Regions from separate parts of the Micromonospora sp. URMC 105 genome, predicted to be linked through region 4. Evidence: riboswitches for the same ligand, from Rfam matches in the RefSeq annotation. Region 4 holds a riboswitch; each other region holds the start of a gene.
The links. A riboswitch is a leader RNA that binds a small molecule or an ion and turns the genes downstream of it on or off. The one in region 4 is predicted to bind cyclic di-AMP.

Region 1: linked by a shared signal. The riboswitch ahead of ACSNN7_RS21340 (C39 family peptidase) and the one ahead of ACSNN7_RS11740 (transglycosylase family protein) in region 4 are both predicted to bind cyclic di-AMP.
Region 2: linked by a shared signal. The riboswitch ahead of ACSNN7_RS23670 (NlpC/P60 family protein) and the one ahead of ACSNN7_RS11740 (transglycosylase family protein) in region 4 are both predicted to bind cyclic di-AMP.
Region 3: linked by a shared signal. The riboswitch ahead of ACSNN7_RS08645 (coiled-coil domain-containing protein) and the one ahead of ACSNN7_RS11740 (transglycosylase family protein) in region 4 are both predicted to bind cyclic di-AMP.

Annotation. Positions count from the first base shown of each region.
Region 1 covers NZ_JBPQTL010000075.1:3,856-8,278, reverse strand. Annotated here, with positions in the region: gene ACSNN7_RS21350 (hypothetical protein) at 1-413, shown strand, start outside; gene ACSNN7_RS21345 (hypothetical protein) at 566-1,327, shown strand; cyclic di-AMP (ydaO/yuaA leader) riboswitch at 1,629-1,770, shown strand; gene ACSNN7_RS21340 (C39 family peptidase) at 1,985-2,803, shown strand; gene ACSNN7_RS21335 (alpha/beta fold hydrolase) at 2,906-3,661, shown strand; gene ACSNN7_RS21330 (peptidoglycan-binding protein) at 3,711-4,423, opposite strand, start outside.
Region 2 covers NZ_JBPQTL010000094.1:6,674-11,096, reverse strand. Annotated here, with positions in the region: gene ACSNN7_RS23685 (zinc metalloprotease) at 1-762, shown strand, start outside; gene ACSNN7_RS23680 (pyridoxamine 5'-phosphate oxidase family protein) at 820-1,386, opposite strand; gene dcd (dCTP deaminase) at 1,465-2,043, shown strand; gene ACSNN7_RS23670 (NlpC/P60 family protein) at 2,086-3,126, opposite strand; cyclic di-AMP (ydaO/yuaA leader) riboswitch at 3,140-3,276, opposite strand; gene ACSNN7_RS23665 (NlpC/P60 family protein) at 3,423-4,423, opposite strand, start outside.
Region 3 covers NZ_JBPQTL010000017.1:37,607-42,029, reverse strand. Annotated here, with positions in the region: gene ACSNN7_RS08655 (helix-turn-helix transcriptional regulator) at 1-106, opposite strand, end outside; gene ACSNN7_RS08650 (carbonic anhydrase) at 339-1,001, shown strand; gene ACSNN7_RS08645 (coiled-coil domain-containing protein) at 1,064-2,083, opposite strand; cyclic di-AMP (ydaO/yuaA leader) riboswitch at 2,088-2,218, opposite strand; gene ACSNN7_RS08640 (YibE/F family protein) at 2,385-3,734, opposite strand; gene ACSNN7_RS08635 (heavy metal translocating P-type ATPase) at 4,041-4,423, shown strand, end outside.
Region 4 covers NZ_JBPQTL010000026.1:36,819-41,241, reverse strand. Annotated here, with positions in the region: gene nhaA (Na+/H+ antiporter NhaA) at 1-885, opposite strand, end outside; gene ACSNN7_RS11740 (transglycosylase family protein) at 974-1,660, opposite strand; cyclic di-AMP (ydaO/yuaA leader) riboswitch at 1,659-1,831, opposite strand; gene htpG (molecular chaperone HtpG) at 2,049-3,935, opposite strand; gene ACSNN7_RS11730 (class I SAM-dependent DNA methyltransferase) at 4,030-4,423, opposite strand, start outside.

The sequences.
Region 1 (4,423 bases), on a different contig from region 4:
CGGTCGCGCTCTCCCTCGGCGGTTCGGCCGTGTCCGACACCGGCCCGGGCGCCGCCGCCCCGCGTCCGGCCGCCGCGCCGGCCCTCGCCGACCTGGCGGTGCCCGACGTGTCCGCCGTCCGCGCGGCCGCCGTCCACCTCACCGCGAGCCCCGCCGTCGACCTCACCGCCCGCTCCGCCGGCACGATCGCCGCAGGCCCCGCCGGCACGATCGCGGCCGGTCCCGCCGTGACGCTCGGCGCCGGGGACGCCCGGAGCGCGGGCCACGCCCTCGTCGCCCCGCCGGTCGTGCCGTTCGACCCGGTCGCCTCGATCGACCGGGCCGGCCGATCGGCCCACCCGGTCACCGCGCCGCCGCCCCTGGCCGGGCCGGCCGTCGGCGCCAGCGGCCCGCGCGCCCCGCCGCTCGGCTGACCGCCCACGCGGGGGTGACCCGCGACCGCACCTGTCGAGAACCACGCCACCGCACCCGCCCACCGGCGTGCGACGCCCCCCGGCCTCGCCCCGCCGCCCCGGGCCGGCGTGCGGACTCCTCATCCGCGTCCCCCTTCCGGGAGGTGCCGACCATGAACACCGTCGTCTACCAGTTCCTCGTCGAGGTCCCGACCGCCGCCGCCATCTGGTCGGCCCTGCTCGTGCTCGCCCTGACCGTGCTCACCGTGCTGGTCGCCCGCCCGGAGCGGGAGACCGCCGCCGAGCCGGCCGTCGAGGCGTCCCCGGCTCCCAGCCCCGCGACGGAGCTGGCGGACCTGCGCCGGTACGCCGAGGAGGTCGCCGTCGCCGCGGCCGGCGCCGCCCAGACCGCCCGCCGGCGGCGGGAGGCCTGGCTGACCGCTCAGGAGGAGATGGACCGGGCCTGGGAGGTGTACGACGACGCGGAGACCGCCGCCCGTCGGTTCGTCGGCGCCGCCGCACTGCCCGCCCCGCGTACGCCCCGCACGCCGGCCGAGTACGCGGGCCGGGAGCGCTGGCTGCACCAGGCGGCGGTGGCCGCCCACTGGCGCGGCGAGCTGCCCGTGGAGCGGCTGCGGGACGTCTTCGCGCACCGGGACGGCTGGGACTCCCGGCGGCACCCGGTCGAGCAGGAGGTGCTGCTGGTCCGGGCGGTCCGCGACGGCCGGCGGGACGCGTACCGGGCGGCGGCCGAACGGGAGCGGTCGGCGTGGCGGGACGCCGAACTGGCCGCCGAGGCGGCCCGTGCCCTGAGCGCAGAGGCGTACGCGGCGGCGCAGCGGCTGCGTCCGGGGCGGGTGCCCGCGCCACGGGCGGCGACGGGGGCGGCGCGGACGGCGCCTGCGGCGCGCTGGCGGCCCGCCCGGGTGGGCTGACGCCGCGACCGAATCGTTACCCGAATTTCGTGAGCCGCGTCACCGCGATCACGGAAACGGTCACTCGTAACAGTCGGTGACATCGATCGCCGCGATCCGCTGACGTTGCCGCCCGGCCGTCCGGTTGTGACCCGACCGTGCCGTAACAAACGTCCGTCCCATTGAGTGGCGTCAGTGCCGAACTGTACGGCAAATTAGTCGCCCCGATGATGTTTACGCAGCTGGGGACGCTTGGCGGGCAGGTGGACCGGCCAGTAGTGTCGCCCCGTCCGGTGCGGTTTCCGATCGCAAGAGGCGACGCCGCACCGACCCGCTCAATCGTGACTTTCACGAACCGGGGACCCACGCACGTCTGGGGTGAATCCGCGGGCCACGGCCCGCGGTAGGGCGTTCTTCCCGCCCGAATCCGTCAGCTAACCCGGTAGGCGGTGTCGGAAGGAGTTTCCACTTCGTGCAGCACCCTCGCATCCCTCTCCACCTCGGTACCGGGGTGTTCCCGCAGGTCCGCCGCGCCCTCGCGCGCTGATCCCGGCCCACACCCCGCCGCCCGGCCACTGCCCGGGCGCACCCCCGCCGAGCGGCCTCTGCACCGGTCCTCACACCGCGGGTGACGTCTCGTCACCCGCCGGTCCGGCACGCCGCTCCCGCCCTCGTACCGTGGAGGAACACGTGAAGCACACCCTGAAGCGGCAGCTGCGCCGGCTGGCCGGCGAGCGGTCGTACCAGCTCCTCGCCGGTTCGGCCGCCGCGCTCGTGCTGGTCTCCGGTGCCACCACCCTGCTCGCCGACGAGGCGCCCGCCCGCCAGCAGACCTCGGCCGCCGTCGCCGCCGAGCTGGCGCCCCGGCTGGACGAGGTCGCCAGCCGTGGCCAGGACCGCGCCACCACCCACCACCGCCCGTCCTCGCCGTCGTCCGCCGGCAAGGCCAAGGCGGACCCGGACGTGACCCGCAAGGCGGCTCCCAAGCCGCCGTCGACCAAGGTCCTGCGGATCGACTACCAGGCGCAGAACACGTTCTACAACTGCGGTCCGGCGGCGGTGCGCCACGCGCTCAGCGCGGCCGGCGTCGAGCGCAGCCAGGACGAGCTGGTCGGCCCGCTCGGCACCACCGAGATGGGCACCAACTCGGCGCGGGACACCACCCGGGTCCTGAACCAGTCGGTCAAGGGCGACCCGTACCGCACCCGGATGTTCGACGGCACCCCCAGCTCCGCGCAGATCGACCGGCTCCAGGCCGACGTCATCGAGACCATCAACGACGGGCGGGGTGTCGTGGCGAACGTGGCGGGCTCCGCCACCGACACCGCCGGTGGCTGGCACTCCTTCCCGGGCGGCCACTACATCGCCGTGGTCGGCTACAAGAACGACGGCCGCACGGTCCGGATCGCCGACTCGGCGGACCCGAACGTGCCGACGTACTGGATCAGCACCATCGACCTGGCGAACTGGATCGCCACCCGCGGCTACTCGGCCTGACCTCGCACCACCGCACGTACGGGCACCGCCCCCCTGGGGGTGGTGCCCGTCGTCGTCGGCGCGTCTCGCGCGGCGGAACCGGGCGGTGGCACACTGCGCCCCATGACCGACGACTCGGGTACCCGCCGCCTGCTGTTGCTGCTGCACGGGATGGGCGCCACCGGCGACGTGTGGCTGCCCTGGGCGCCGCTGCTGGAACACCGCTGGCCGGGCCGCTGGCTGGCGCCGGACCTGGCCGGGCACGGCTTCTCCCCGCCGCTGCCCGGGTACTCCTTCGCCGGGCTCGCCGGGCAGGTCGCGGCGCGGCTCGGCCCGGCGGCCGAGGGCGCGCGGCCGGGTGAGCGGCTGGTGGTCCTCGGGCACTCCCTGGGCGGGGTGGTCGCGCTGGCGCTGGCCGCCCGCGAGGCGGGGCTGCCGGTGGACGCGGTGGTGGGGCTGGGCATCAAGGCGGTCTGGTCGCCGGCCGAGCTGGCCCGGGCGCGGGAGCTGTCCGAGCGGCCGGTGACCTGGTTCGCGACCCGGGACGAGGCGGCCCGCCGCTACCTGAAGGTGGCCGGCCTCGGCGGGTTGTTCGCGCCGGACCACCCGGCGGTCGACGCGGGCCTGCGCGTCGAGGACGGCCGCTGGCGGCTGGCCATGGACCCGGCCGCCTTCGCGGTCGGCGCGCCGGAGCTGCCCGCCCTGCTGGCCGCCACCGACGTCCCGGTGCTGCTGGCCCGGGGCGAGCACGACCCGATGGTCACCGACGCGCAGCTCGCCGAGCTGGGCGTGCCGGTGGTGACCCTGCCCGGTCTCGGGCACAACGCGCACGTGGAGGACCCGGCGGCGGTGCTCGCCCTGCTCGACCCGTACCTGTGAGCGATGGTGGGCGGCCGGGCTCCGGGCCCGACCGCCCACCTCCGGTCGCTCAGTAGCTGCAGCCGCTGCTGGGCAGGCTGGCCGCGGCCGGCACCGTCGCACCGTCGTAGATGGCCAGCAGCAACTGCTGCGGGCACCGGTTGACGCCGCCGACGCGGACCTCGATGTGCAGGTGCGGGCCGGTCACGTTGCCGGTGGCGCCGGTGTACCCGATGACCTGACCGGCACTGACCCTGGCGCCGGCGGCGACGGAGCGCGACGACAGGTGACAGAACAGGTAGTACGCGCCGTCGTCGCCGGTGATCCCGACGCCGTAGCCGCAGCTGCCGCCGGCGTGGGACACCGTGCCGGCGGTGATCGCGTACGTGGTCACCCCGGTCTGGGTGGGCAGGTCGATCGCGGGGTAGTCGTGGTGCGGGTCGTCGTACTCGGAGCGGGGCAGCACCGACCGGTCGATGACCGGGGCCCAGGTGCCGCCGCCACCACCGCCGCCGACCAGCCACTGCCAGGTGGTGGCGCCGACGGTGGTGCCGCCGGTGAGTCCCCGGCCGGACTTGAAGGCGGAGACCGCGGTGGTGGTCGAGGCGCCCCACACGCCGTCGACGGTGAGGCCGTAGCCGTACTTGTTCAGCGCCGTCTGCAACGCCCGTACGGCGTTGTTGTTCGCGCCGGGATCCAGAGTGACCACGAGTTTGCCCCAGGTCAGCGGCCCGACGATCCCGTCGGCCGCCAGTCCGTTGGCGGACTGGAAGGAGCTGGTGG
Region 2 (4,423 bases), on a different contig from region 4:
GTGCGTGAGCGCGAGGCGGACCTCGCCACCGCGCTGCGCGAGCGGGCGAGCTTCCGGGCCGGCGCCCAGGCCGCCGCCCCGTTGGCCACTGTCACCATCCCGGTCGTGGTGCACGTCATCCAGCGGGACGCCACCCGCGCCGGCGGCAACATCCCGGACTCGATGATCACCTCGCAGATCAACGTGCTGAACCAGGCCTACAGCGGCGCCACCGGTGGCGCGGCCACGGCCTTCGGCTTCCAGCTCCAGAAGATCAACCGGGTGACCAACCCGTCCTGGTACCCGATCGTGCAGGGCTCCTCGGCGGAGCGGTCGATGAAGACCTCGCTGCGCGTGGGCGGCAAGAACACGCTCAACGTCTACCTGGGCGAACTGGGCGACGACCTGCTCGGCTGGGCGACCTTCCCGCAGCGCAAGCTGAACAGCATGGACGGCGTGGTCGTGCTCAGCGAGTCGCTGCCCGGCGGCACCTCCGCCAACTACAACCAGGGCGACACCGGCACCCACGAGGTAGGCCACTGGCTGAACCTCTACCACACCTTCCAGGGTGGTTGCTCCGGCTCGGGTGACAGCGTCAGCGACACCCCGGCCGAGGCGTCGCCGGCGTTCGAGTGCCCGACCGGGCGGGACACCTGCACCACGGCCGGCGTGGACCCGATCACCAACTTCATGGACTACACCTACGACTCGTGCATGTACCAGTTCACCGCTGGTCAGGCGAGCCGCATGCTGACCGCGTGGAACGCCTACCGCGCGGCGTAGCACCTCAGCAGACGCCGATGCCGGCTCCGTCGCTCAAGACGGGGCCGGCATCGGCGTTCAGGCCGCCGGGCGGCGGGTGTCGAAACCGTGGCGGCCGCGGCGGGCCGGCCGCCGATCGGGTACGCCGGCGGCGTCGCCGCCGCGGTGGGCCGCACCCGGGTCGAGCCAGACCTGGACGGCGGAGGACCCCCGCCCCTCGCCGAACTGACCGAGCCCGCCCTGATCGCGGCGGGTCAGCATCGCCACGTCGACGCTGAACTCGAAGAGTCGCCAGTCGACCTGGGGCGCCGCCCGGCCGAGGCGGGCCACCCGCGCCACCTGGGCCGGGTCGGTGACCGGTTGCGCGCGCCCGGCGACGTACGCCTCGTCGTCGGTCTCCTCCGGCGGGAACGAGTGCAACGCGTACCGCCCGTCGCGTTCGAGGTCGCGCCGCTTGGGCGAGTCGACGACGAAGCAGAACAGACCCTCGTCGGTGATCACCGGGCAGACCGGGTGCACCCGGGGCCCGCCGTCGGCGCGGACGGTGGCCAGGTAGCCGAAGCCCGGCCCGTACTGCTGCATGAGAAGGCGGATCCCGTCGGCGAGTCGGGGCTCGTCAGCGGCGAATTCGGACCAGGAAGCCATACGGACATCCTATCGAACACGTGTACGAACGCGTAGTCCGACACGCAGGTCACCCGGTCCGCTCGATATGGTGTGCCGATGCTGCTCTCCGACCGCGACCTGGTCTCCGAGATCAAGGCGGGCACTCTCGCGCTGGAGCCCTTCGAGCCCACGCTGGTGCAGCCGTCCAGCATCGACGTGCGGCTCGACAAGCTCTTCCGGGTCTTCAACAACCACCTCTACACGCACATCGACCCGGCGATCCAGCAGGACGACCTCACCTCGATGGTGGAGGTCCCCGAGGGCGAGCCGTTCGTGCTGCACCCGGGTGAGTTCGTGCTCGCCTCCACGCTGGAGGTGATCTCGCTCGGCGACCAGCTCGCCGGCCGCCTGGAGGGCAAGTCCAGCCTGGGCCGGCTCGGCCTGCTCACCCACTCCACCGCCGGCTTCATCGACCCGGGCTTCTCCGGTCACGTGACGCTGGAGCTGTCGAACGTGGCGAACCTGCCGATCACGCTCTGGCCCGGGATGAAGATCGGCCAGCTCTGCATCTTCCGGCTCTCGTCCCCGGCCGAGCACCCGTACGGCTCCGCCGTCTACGGGTCCCGCTACCAGGGCCAGCGCGGGCCGACCCCGAGCCGCTCCTGGCAGCACTGGCGCACCTGGCCCACCCGCTGACGCCGCGCCGGGCTCCCGGCACCCCGGGAGCCCGGCGAGCGGTCAGCGTGGCCGGCCGTAGCTGTTGACCGGCCCGTCGTCGACCCGCTTCATCTTGACCGGCTGGCCCGCCTGGGAGGCGTGCACCACCCAGCCGCCACCGACGTACATGCCGACGTGGTGCAGGTCGGCGTAGTAGAAGACCAGGTCGCCGGGGCGCAGGTCGGCCCGGCCGACCCGGGCGGTGACCTGGCGCTGCTGGCGGGCGTTGTGCGGCAGCGAGACGCCCGCCTTCGCCCAGGCCGCGAGCATCAGCCCGGAGCAGTCGTACGAGTTGGGGCCCTCGGCGCCCCAGACGTACGGCTTGCCGATCTGTGCGCAGGCGAACTTCACCGCCGTCCCGGCCGGGCCGCCGGGGTAGCCGGCCGGGCACGGGGCCGGGCGCAGCTTGCCGCCGCCACCGCTGCCGTAGACCTTGAGCCGCAGCTTCTGCAGCCGGTCGATCTCGGTGTTGATCTGCTTCTTCTTCGCGGCCAGCTGGGCCTCGGTGCGGCTCAGCTGGGCAACCATCTCGTCCAGCGGCGCCTTCTCGGCGGCGAGCTTGTCCCGCAGGTCCTTGACCGCGCGCACGTCGCGCTGCTGCCGATCGGCGAACCGGTCGAGCAGTTCGAGCTGGTCGACCAGTTCGGTGGGGGAGGCGCTGCCGAGCAGGGCGTTGACGGCGGAGACGTTCTCTCCCTTGTACGCCTCGGCGGCGAGGCCGCTGACCTGGTTCATCGCGAGGTCGACCTGGAGTTGCAGCGGTTCGATCCGCCGGGCCAGCGCGTCGGCCTGCCGGCGCTTGGCGGCCAGGTCCTGACGGGTGGCGTTGTGCTGCTCGATGATCGGTTCGAGCCTGTTCCAGTCCTGGTCGATCTGCCGTTCGATCTCGGCGACCGAGGGGTCGGCGTGGGCCGCCGTGGGCGCACCGGTCAGGACGACGGCGGCGCCGGCCAGCGCAGCCAGGACGGTGGTGAAGCGGGACCAGCGTGGGCGCGGCGCAGCCGTCCGCCGGGCGACCTGGGTCGACCGGTACGACGGTGGCCGCGGGGCATGGTGTGCCACCGGGCTCCGGACTCCTTCTTCCGTCGACCGCCTACCGGGTTAGCTGACGGGTTCGGGCGGGAAGGGAGCGCCCTACCGCAGTGGTTGCGGATTCACCCCGGCGTACCTGGGTCCCCGGCTCGCCCGGAGGCGACTCGGCGGTGCCGGCCGCTGCCGCCCGGGATGGACGGACCTGTCGGCGGCCGACAAAGGACCAGAGTAGACGGCCGTTATCGATTCGCAACCCGCCATGCCGCCCGGCGTCGGGGATACGCGGAACCCCCGGTCGGATGACCGGGGGTTCGCGGCGGGTCGGGTCAGTTCGGCCGTCGGAAGCCGGCGACCGGCATGTAGTCGATGCTGGCGACCTGGACCGGCTTGCCGGTCCGGGGCGCGTGGACCATCAGCCCGTTACCGAGATAGAGGCCGACGTGGTGCAGGTCACTGAAGAAGAAGACCAGATCACCGGGGCGGGCCTCGGAGCGCGGGATGGACTTGCCCTCGTTCCACTGGGCGCCGGTGTGGTGGGTCAGGGAGATCCCGGCGGCCTTGTAGGCGTACTGGGTGAGGCCGGAGCAGTCGAAGGAGTCCGGTCCGTCGGCACCCCAGACGTACGGGTCACCGACCTGCTGGCAGGCCACCCGGATGGCGGTCTGCGCGGCGGTGCTCACCACGCCCTTGATGGTCGGGCAGCCGGCCACCTTGACGACCGTCTTCGGCATCGACGCCTGCAGCCGCTTGATCTCGGCGTTGATCTGCGACTTCTTGGCGGCCAGCTCCTTCTCCTGCTTGACCTCCGCCGCGATCAGCGCGTCGAGCTTCTGCTTCTCGCCGTCGTACTTCTTCCGGGCGTCGATGACGACCTGGAGCTCCTTGCGCTCCTGCGAGGCGAGCCGGTCCAGGATGGTCAGCTGCTCGGTCAGGGTGCCCGGCTTCACGCTGACCAGCAGCGCGCTGACGTCCTGCGAGGGGCCCGTCATGTAGTAGCGGGAGGCGAGGTCGCCGACCCGGTTCATGGCCAGCTCGGTCTGCAGGGCCAGCGGCTGGATCTTCTTCTCCAGCTCCGCCGACTTCTTGCGGTTGACCTTCAGCTGCGCGCGTACCTTGTTGTACTGCTCGATGGTCGGCTCGAGCTGTTCCCACTGCTTGTCGATCGCCGCCTCGATCTCCTCGGGCGTCGGCGCGGCGTGTGCCGGCACGGCGAACATCCCGGCGCCGACAGCGACGGCGGCGACCAGTGTGAGCAGGCGGCGGGCGACCCGTCGCAGGCCGGACGGGCGACCCTGGGCGTGACGATGAGGGGGCATGGTTGCCACCG
Region 3 (4,423 bases), on a different contig from region 4:
CGCGGAGCCGGGCGGTGGGGTTGCGGGCGATGGCGAGCAGCACGTGTGCGTGGTTGGTGAGGAACGTCCAGTTCCGGGTGCTCCCGTTCCGCGCAGTCGTCGCCATCCCGTCATGGTAGGGCCAGCCGGCCGACGTTTCCGCCCTGGCCTGCGTGCAACCGGAGCCCGGCCGGTGGGCATGGCGGCGAGACACGGTGCCGGCGTCGCCGCAATGTATGAAATCCATATCACGTATACCTTGACGTATCTTTCACTGCGTGTGACGGTGGGCGGCGAGGCCGCCTCCGTCGCCGGCCGGCTCTGATCAGGTCGATCTCGCGAGGGACCGAGGTGAGTCAATGACCCTGACCGATCCGACGCAGGCACTCGCCGAGCTGCACGCCGGCAACCGGCGCTTCGTGACCGGCGCGCCGCGCCACCCCAACCAGGACTCCCGGCACCGGGCGGCCGTCGCCGACGGTCAGCACCCGTTCGCGGTGATCGTCGGCTGCTCCGACTCCCGCCTCGCCGCCGAGATCATCTTCGACCGGGGCCTGGGTGACCTCTTCGTGGTCCGGACCGCCGGGCACACCGCCGGGCCCGAGGTGCTGGGCAGCGTCGAGTACGCGGTGAGCGTCCTGGGTACCCCGCTCGTGGTGGTGCTCGGTCACGACTCCTGCGGTGCCGTGCAGGCCGCCCGGGACGCGGTACGGACGGGCGCGGCCCCCGCCGGGCACCTGGGGGCGGTGGTGGACGCGGTGGTGCCCAGCCTCCGGCGGGCGGCCGAGCAGGGCATCGACGACGTCGACGGGATCGTCGACATCCACATCGGGCACACCGTGGAAACGCTGCTCGGCAAATCCGCCGTCCTGGCCGACGCGGTCGCCGCCGGGCGCTGCGCGGTGGTCGGCATGTCGTACCGGCTCGCCGCCGGCGAGGTGCGCACGGTGGCCGCGGTGCCCGCCGACGGGTCCGCCGCCGTGCCGGCCCAAGCCGGCCAGGCGAGCGCCGTCACCGGCTGACACCCCCGACGCGACGAGGGCCGCCCCCATCGGGACGGCCCTCGTTCGGTACGGGTCGTGCGCTACAGCATCGACATGTGCACGTGGTCGGTGTGGTCCGACGGTCCGCTGTACGACTTCCACCCCGTCGCCGGGAACCAGATCTGCCGGTTCCAAATCACGTAGTAGATGCCAAGCCGGTCGGCGTTGCGGATCAGGAACGCGGCGAGGTTGTTGCCGTACATCCGGGTGTCGTTGTTGTGCCAGGACGAGAAACCGCTGTTCTGCAACGACCAGTCGCAGGCCTTGCCCTTCGGGTGCTCCCACGGCCCGCCCGGCCGGTAGCAGCCGACGAACCGCTTGAAGCCGGCCCGCCGGACCTCCTTGTACGCGTGCAGGGTGCGGGGGGTGATGGTGCCGGAGGTGGTCGGGTCGTCCTCGGTGCGCGACTCGGGGCGCCAGCCGCCGTCCGCCGTCCGACCAGGTGCGATCCGGGCGACCGGCGACTTCGCATCGACCAGGCCGCCGGTGAAGCCCCGGCCGCCGACCAGCGCCAGGGCCTTCTCCGCCTCCCGGCTCTCCCGGGCCATGTCGTTGGTGAGCTTCTGCTGCTCGCGCACCTCGGCGTCGAGGGCCAGCTTGGCCTGCTCCGCGCGGTTCTTGGCGGCGGTGACCCGGGCCAGCTTCTGCCCGTTGACCATGTTCAGCTCGTCCAGCACGGAGGCGCGCTGGACGAACGAGTCCGGCCCGCTGCTCTCCAGCAGCGCCGCCACCGCGCCGATCCGGCCGGTCCGGTACGACTGCGCCGCGATCTGCGAGACCTGCGGCCGCAACGCCTCCAACTCGTCCTGTGCGCGCTTCACCTCCAGCCCGAGCTGCTGCTGGCGCTTCTTGGACTTCTCCAGCTGGGTCTTCGCCTTCGAGTACTCGCGGTTGCGCAGCTCGATGACGTCGGTGAGCAGCTTGGGTTCCTCGTCCTCCCCGTGGCCGGAGGGGGTGGGGGTCGAGGGCGCGGCGGTCGCCGCTGTGGGCCCGGCGAGGATGGCCAGGGCGGCGAACACGGCCACCACCGGAGTCAACCAGCGGCGCAGGGGTGCCGTCACAGTGTTCCCTTCCGTCGACCGCCGACCGGGTTAGCTGACGGGTTCGGGACGGAAGTGGCCCCTACCGCTCGCGCGGATTCACCCCATGTACCTGGTTCCCCGGCTCGCCTCACGGCGATTGGGCGGCGGCACCGCAGGCGCCGCTGCGCGCCTTCGGCGGTGACCGGCAGCGAGGTTACCTGAGAGTCGTACCGGGGATCTACGTCCAGAACCCGACTAAAAGCGTTATTTCGTCGTGGCGGTACGTGACGAGTGACGCGTTCGTCAGGTTCCGCGTCGGCGTCGGTCACGCAGCGGAGTTTCACCATGCGGTGTCCGTGCTCCTTTCCGGGTCGGGCCACCGTGCGGGGGCCGGGGTGGACGGTCCGCCGGGGCGCGTGGCGCTCAGCGCCTCGAGCGCCGCGTCCCGGTCGGCGGAGGGGCGGGGCGTCGGCGCCGGGCCGTCGCCCGGCACCGGATCGGGTGCCGGGCCGCGCCCGGCGGTGGCGACCAGCGCGGCCAGCGCGGTGGTCAGCGGTACGGCGGCGATCAGGCCGAGCGTCGCCACCGCGCTGCGGACGATCTCCTGGGCCAGGAACTCGCTGGTGAGGATCTGGCTCACCGGCCGGCTGTCGGCGGTGAGCAGGAGCAGCAGCGGCAGCGACGCGCCCGCGTACGCGAGCACGATGGTGTTGACCGTGGAGGCGATGTGCGCCCGGCCGACCCGGGTGGCGGCCCGGTAGAGCTGGGTGCGGGACAGGCCGGGGTTGGCGTGCGACAGCTCGGTGACCGTGGCGGCCTGCGTGACGGTGACGTCGTCGAGCACGCCGAGCGAGCCGATGATGATGCCGGCCAGGAGCAGCCCGTGCAGGTCGACGTCGCGCTGGTACAGCGACAGCGTGGTGGCCTCCTCGCTGCCGAACCCGGTCAGGTGGGCGGCGGCGGTGGCCAGGCTGCCGAGCAGCCCGGTCAGCACCAGGCTGCCGAGCGTGCCGAGGACCGCCACCGAGGTCTGTGCGGTGATCCCGTGGGTCAGGTACAGCACCACGAACATGATCAGCGCCGAGCCGGTGATGGCGATCAGCAGCGGCGAGCCGCCCGTGGCGATGCCGGGTACGACGAAGGTGAGCAGGATGGCGAAGCTGGCGCCCAGCCCGGCCAGCGCGGCCAGCCCGCGCAGTCGGCCGAACGCCACGATCGCCGCCGCGAAGAGCGCGACCAGCCAGATCAGCGGCTTGCCCCGCTGGTGCTCGGCGATTTGGTAGCTGCTGGCGGTGGGGTCGGCCGGGTCGGAGAGCTGGACCAGCACCACCTCGTCGCCCACCGCCACGGTCGGTGCGCCCGGGCCGGACGGCACCTGGGTCTGCACCAGCTGCCCGCTGTCCGGGCCCTGCTCGACCTTGACCGTGACCGTCCCGCACGGACCCTCGGCCGCGCCGGGCGACCCGTCGGGAACCTCGGGTGCCGGCGGGCAGGGTTCGGTCAGCACCCGGGTCACCGTCCCGTGGTGGCGCGGCGGCTCGGCCCCGCCGTCGGTCTGCCGGGAGTCGCGCGGCCAGAGCGCCAGCGCGGCGATCACCGTGACGACGAACAGCGGGACCACCGTCGCGACGAGGATCCGCCGCACCCCGGGCGGGGCGGACGGAGCGGGACGGGTGTGGTCGGCGCCCATTGCGAGTCTCCCAACGATCCAGGGCGGAGTACGTGTCAGCCGGCCGGTCGGTTCACCGGCGGGCGGTGTGCACCGGGACGCGTACCGGGGTCTCGCCCCCGGGTGCCAGCGTGTTCACGCAGGGTGAGCGGGCGGCGTGGTCGGCGGGCCGCCCGGGTGGTTCGCCACGGCAACGGACCCCGGCGCGGTACGCGGGGCCGCGGCGGCGGCGGGCGGAGTGTCATGGCCGGAGAATCGTAGCCAGGTTCGCTGTTAGTCCGCCCGGTTCGCACCACCGGCGGCGCGCACCCCGGGCATCTTGGGGGCATGGACCAGCACGCCGGAGCTGCCCGGCACCCGGCGCCGGGCCGGCATCGGGGCCACGACAAGCACGCCGGCCATGACCCGGAGATGTTCCGCCGCCGGTTCTGGCTGTGCCTGGCGCTGACCCTGCCTGTCGTCGTCACCAGCCACATGGTGATGGACTGGTTCGGTTACTCGCTGGAGTTCCCCGGCCGGTCCCTGGTCGGGCCGGTGCTCGGCTCGGTGGTCTTCTTCTGGGGCGGCCGGCCGTTCCTGGTCGGGGCCGTCCGCGAGGTGCGCGACCGGGCCCCGGGCATGATGCTGCTGGTCGGGATGGCGATCACCGTCGCGTACGCCGCCTCGCTCGCCACCAGCCTGGGCGCGTTCGCGCTGGACTTCTGGTGGGA
Region 4 (4,423 bases):
CGCCACCCCGGCGGAGATCGGCCGGAACCGGTGCTCGAAGTGCTCCGCCAGGCCCGGCCCGGCGCCCGGCCCACCGGCGGCCGTGCTGCGCAGCACCGGCACGGCGAAGGCCAGCAGCACCCCCGCCACCGTGGCGTGCACACCCGAGGCGTGCACGAGCGTCCAGGTCACCGCCGCCAGCGGCAGCAGCAGCCACCAGGACCGGACCCGGCGCTGCACCAGCACGGCGAAGAGCGCGAGCGGCACCAGTGCGCCCAGCAGCGGAAGCACGGCGAGGCTGGTGGTGTAGAAGACGGCGATGATCACGATGGCGAGCAGGTCGTCGACGACCGCCAGGGTGAGCAGGAAGGTGCGCAGCGCCGACGGCAGCAGCCGTCCGACCACCGCGAGCACCGCGAGGGCGAACGCGATGTCGGTGGCCGTGGGGATCGCCCAGCCGCGGGCCCCGTCGGCCCCGGCGAACAGGAGGAACAGCACGGCCGGTACGACCACCCCGCCGACCGCCGCCGCCACCGGCACCGCGGCCCGGCGCGGGTCCCGCAGGTCTCCGGCGACGAACTCGCGCTTGAGTTCCAGCCCGGCGACGAAGAAGAAGATCGCCAGCAGCCCGTCGGCGGCCCAGGTCGCGAGGCTCAGGTCGAGGTGCAGCGACGCCGGGCCGACGGTGAGGTCACGCAGCGACCGGTAGCCGTCCGCCCAGGGCGAGTTCGACCAGACCAGCGCGAGCAGCGCCCCGACGAGCAGGAGCGCCCCGCCCACGGTCTCCTTGCGCAGGATGCCCAGGATGCGGCTGGTCTCGCCCCAGGAGCGGCGGGCGAACAGGCTGGTACGGCGCCGGGGGGCGTCGGTCACGGGGAGTCTCCTCGTCGGCAGGGATCGCGTCATCCATCGCCGACCAGACTTCCCGGCACACCAGGGCCAACCCTATCGGGTGTGCGGACCGGCGGCCCGGTGACCCGGACACGGCGACGCGTCAGAGGCTGAGCTTCTGGCCCGGGAAGATCAGGCCCGGGTCGCTGCCCACCACGCGCTTGTTGCGCTCGTACAGCGCGTGCCAGCCACCGGCCAGGTCTCGGGCCTCGGCGATCCGCGACAGGGTGTCACCCGCCCGCACCACGTACACGTCGCCGGTGGCGGCGGGGGCGCTGCGCCGCTGGCTGCGGCTGCTGTGCTGCTCGCCGCGCGAGGACCGCTCGGTGGCCTTCGACGAGCTGCGCGAGCCGGAGCGCCGCTCCGACTTCTGCGACTTCTGGGACTTCTGCGACTTCTCGGAGCTGCTCGCGTAGCTCTTGCTGGAGCCGCCCTTCTTGCCGCAGGTCGGCCAGGCGCCGATGCCCTGACCGTCGAGCACCTTCTCGGCGATGGCGATCTGCTCGCCCCGGCTGGCCAGGTCGGCGCGGGAGGCGTACTTCTTGCCGCCGTAGCCGGCCCAGGTGCTCTGCGAGAACTGCAGGCCGCCGTAGTAGCCGTTGCCGGTGTTGATGTGCCAGTTGCCGCCGGACTCGCACTGGGCGATCGCGTCCCAGTTGACGGCGGCGCTCGCCGGTGACGCCGGTGCCAGTACGGCAGCGACTGCGGTGACCGCACCGACGGCGAGCGTGCCGACGGCGATGCGGCGCGAGCTGACCCGTCGGTGACGGGCGGTGTATTCAGTTGCCATGTGGATTCCTCCACGCCGACGAGGTGAGCTGTCGGGTTCGGGCCGAGGAGCCCGGCCGCCGTGGCGGCTTCACCCCGAGGTGACGTGCACCGAGGAACGTGTGGGTCCCCCGCTCCATGCCCGGTGACAAGGTCCCAGCGGCCGGCGGCATGGATTAGGCGTTACCGGCCGTGGTGTCCGCGATCGCGAACACGAACGACGTTAGGAACCGTTTCGGGGGATTGCCCACTTCTTGTGAAGTTCTTCACCCGGCCGAGCGACGGCTTCGTCCGTCGAGTTGCGGGCCCGCCGATGATGCTCTACACGGCGGGCATTCGCATGTGGATCACGGTGCGGACCGGTCCCTTCCCGACCGCCGGGCGGTCGGGAAGGGACCCGTCGCAACCGGTCAGAGGGTGCGGGCCAGCCGGTCGGCGAGGAGCCGGGCGAAGCGGGCCGGGTCGGCCAGGTCGCCGCCCTCGGCGAGCAGCGCCATGCCGTACAGCAGCTCGGCGGTCTCGGTGAGAGCGTCGGAGTCACCGCCGCGCTCGTGCGCGGCGCGCAGGCCGGTAACCAGCGGGTGGGTCGGGTTGAGTTCGAGGATGCGCAGGACCTTCGGTACCTCCTGCCCCATCGCGCGGTACATCTTCTCCAGCGTCGGGGTGATGTCGTGCGCGTCGCCGACGAGGCAGGCCGGCGAGGTGGTCAGGCGAGACGAGAGCCGTACCTCCTTGACGCTGTCGGACAGCGCGCCGCCGAGGAAGCCGAGCAGGGCGGCGTACTCCTTGGTCTGCTGCTCCCGCTGCGTCTCGGCCTCCTCACGCTCCTGCGCGGTGTCCAGGTCCACCTGGCCCTTGGCGATCGAGCGCAGCGGCCGGCCGTCGAACTGCGCTACCCGCTCCACCCAGACCTCGTCGACCGGGTCGGTGAGCAGCAGCACCTCGTAGCCCTTGGCGCGGAACGCCTCCATGTGCGGGGAGTTCTCCAGCGCCGTCCGGGTCTCACCGGTGGCGTAGTAGATCTCTTCCTGGCCGTCCTTCATCCGCTCGACGTACTCGTGCAGGGTGGTCTGCTCGGCGGGGTCGTGGGTGGAGGCGACGGAGACGACGTCCAGGATCGCCTGCTGGTTGTCCGGATCCTCCAGCAGCCCCTCCTTGAGCACCCGGCCGAACTCCGACCAGAACGTCCGGTACCGCTCGGGGTGCTCGGCGCGCATCTCCTTGACCGTGGCGAGCACCTTGCGGACCAGCCGGCGGCGGACGATCTGGATCTGCCGGTCCTGCTGAAGGATCTCCCGGGAGATGTTCAGCGACAGGTCGTGCGCGTCCACCACGCCCTTGACGAAGCGCAGGTAGTTGGGCATGAGCGCGGCGCAGTCGTCCATCACGAAGACCCGCTTGACGTAGAGCTGCACCCCACGCCGGCCGTCGGCCAGGTACAGGTCGAACGGGGCGTGCGTGGGGATGAAGAGCAGCGCCTCGTACTCGAAGACGCCCTCGCCCCGCATGTGGATGGTCTCCAGCGGGTCGGCCCAGTCGTGGCTGACGTGCCGGTAGAAGTCGCGGTACTCCTCCTCGGCGACCTCGTCGCGCGGCCGGGCCCAGAGCGCCTTCATCGAGTTGAGGGTGGCTCGCTCGGCGTCCGCCGTGACCAGCCGGATCGGCCAGGCGATGAAGTCGGAGTACCGCTTGACGATCTCGCGGATCTTGCCGTGGTCGGTGTAGTCGGCGAGGTTGTCCTCGCTGTCGGCCGGCTTCAGGTGCACGGTCACCGACGTGCCCTGCGGGGCGTCGGTGACCGTCTCGACGACGTAGGTGCCCTCGCCGGTGGACTCCCAGCGGGTGCCCTCGGCCTGACCGGCGCGCCGGGTCAGCAGGCTGACCTTGTCGGCCACCATGAACGTCGAGTAGAAGCCCACCCCGAACTGGCCGATCAGGTCCTGCGCGGCGGCCTCACGGGACTCCTTCAGCTTGCGCAGCAGCTCGGCGGTGCCGGAGCGGGCGATGGTGCCGATCAGGGAGACGACGTCCTCGCGGGACATGCCGATGCCGTTGTCCCGCACGGTGAGGGTGCGGGCCGCGGGGTCGGTCTCGATCTCGATGTGCAGGTCAGCGGTGTCGGCCACCAGGTCCTTGTCGACCAGGGACTCCAGCCGCAGCTTGTCCAGCGCGTCGGAGGCGTTGGAGACGAGTTCCCGCAGGAAGACGTCCTTGTGCGAGTAGATCGAGTGCACCATCAACTGCAGCAGTTGACGCGTCTCGGCCTGGAACTCCAACGTCTCGGTCCGGCTGCTCACACCAACCTCCTCATTCCTTTCGGCACGGGCTCCCGGGTCGGGAGCCGCGGGAGAAGGATACGAGCCGGCGTGGTCGGCCGGTCACCGCCGGTCGTCACCGGCGACGGCGGGCCAGCAGGCAGGCCTGCGGGGTGGATTCGATCCGCCCGTCCCACTCCTGGGGCTCCCGGCAGAGCCGGGCCCGCACCTCCAGTCCGGCGGCGTCCAGCAGCCGCGCCACCTGCTCGGGCCGGCGGCGGTGGAAGGTGAGGGAGACCGGGCTCCCCCACGCGTCGGTGAGGTGCAGCGGCTCGTCGCCGACCTGGAAGGCCATCAGCAGGTGCGCACCGGGGGCGAGGACCCGGTGGAACTCGGCGAAGGCGGCCGGCAGCCGGTCGTCGGGCAGGTGGATGACCGAGTACCAGGCGACCAGCCCGGCGAGCGCGCCGTCGGGCAGGTCGAGGTCCAGCATGGATCCCTCGGTGAAGCGCAGGTCGGGGTGGTCCCGG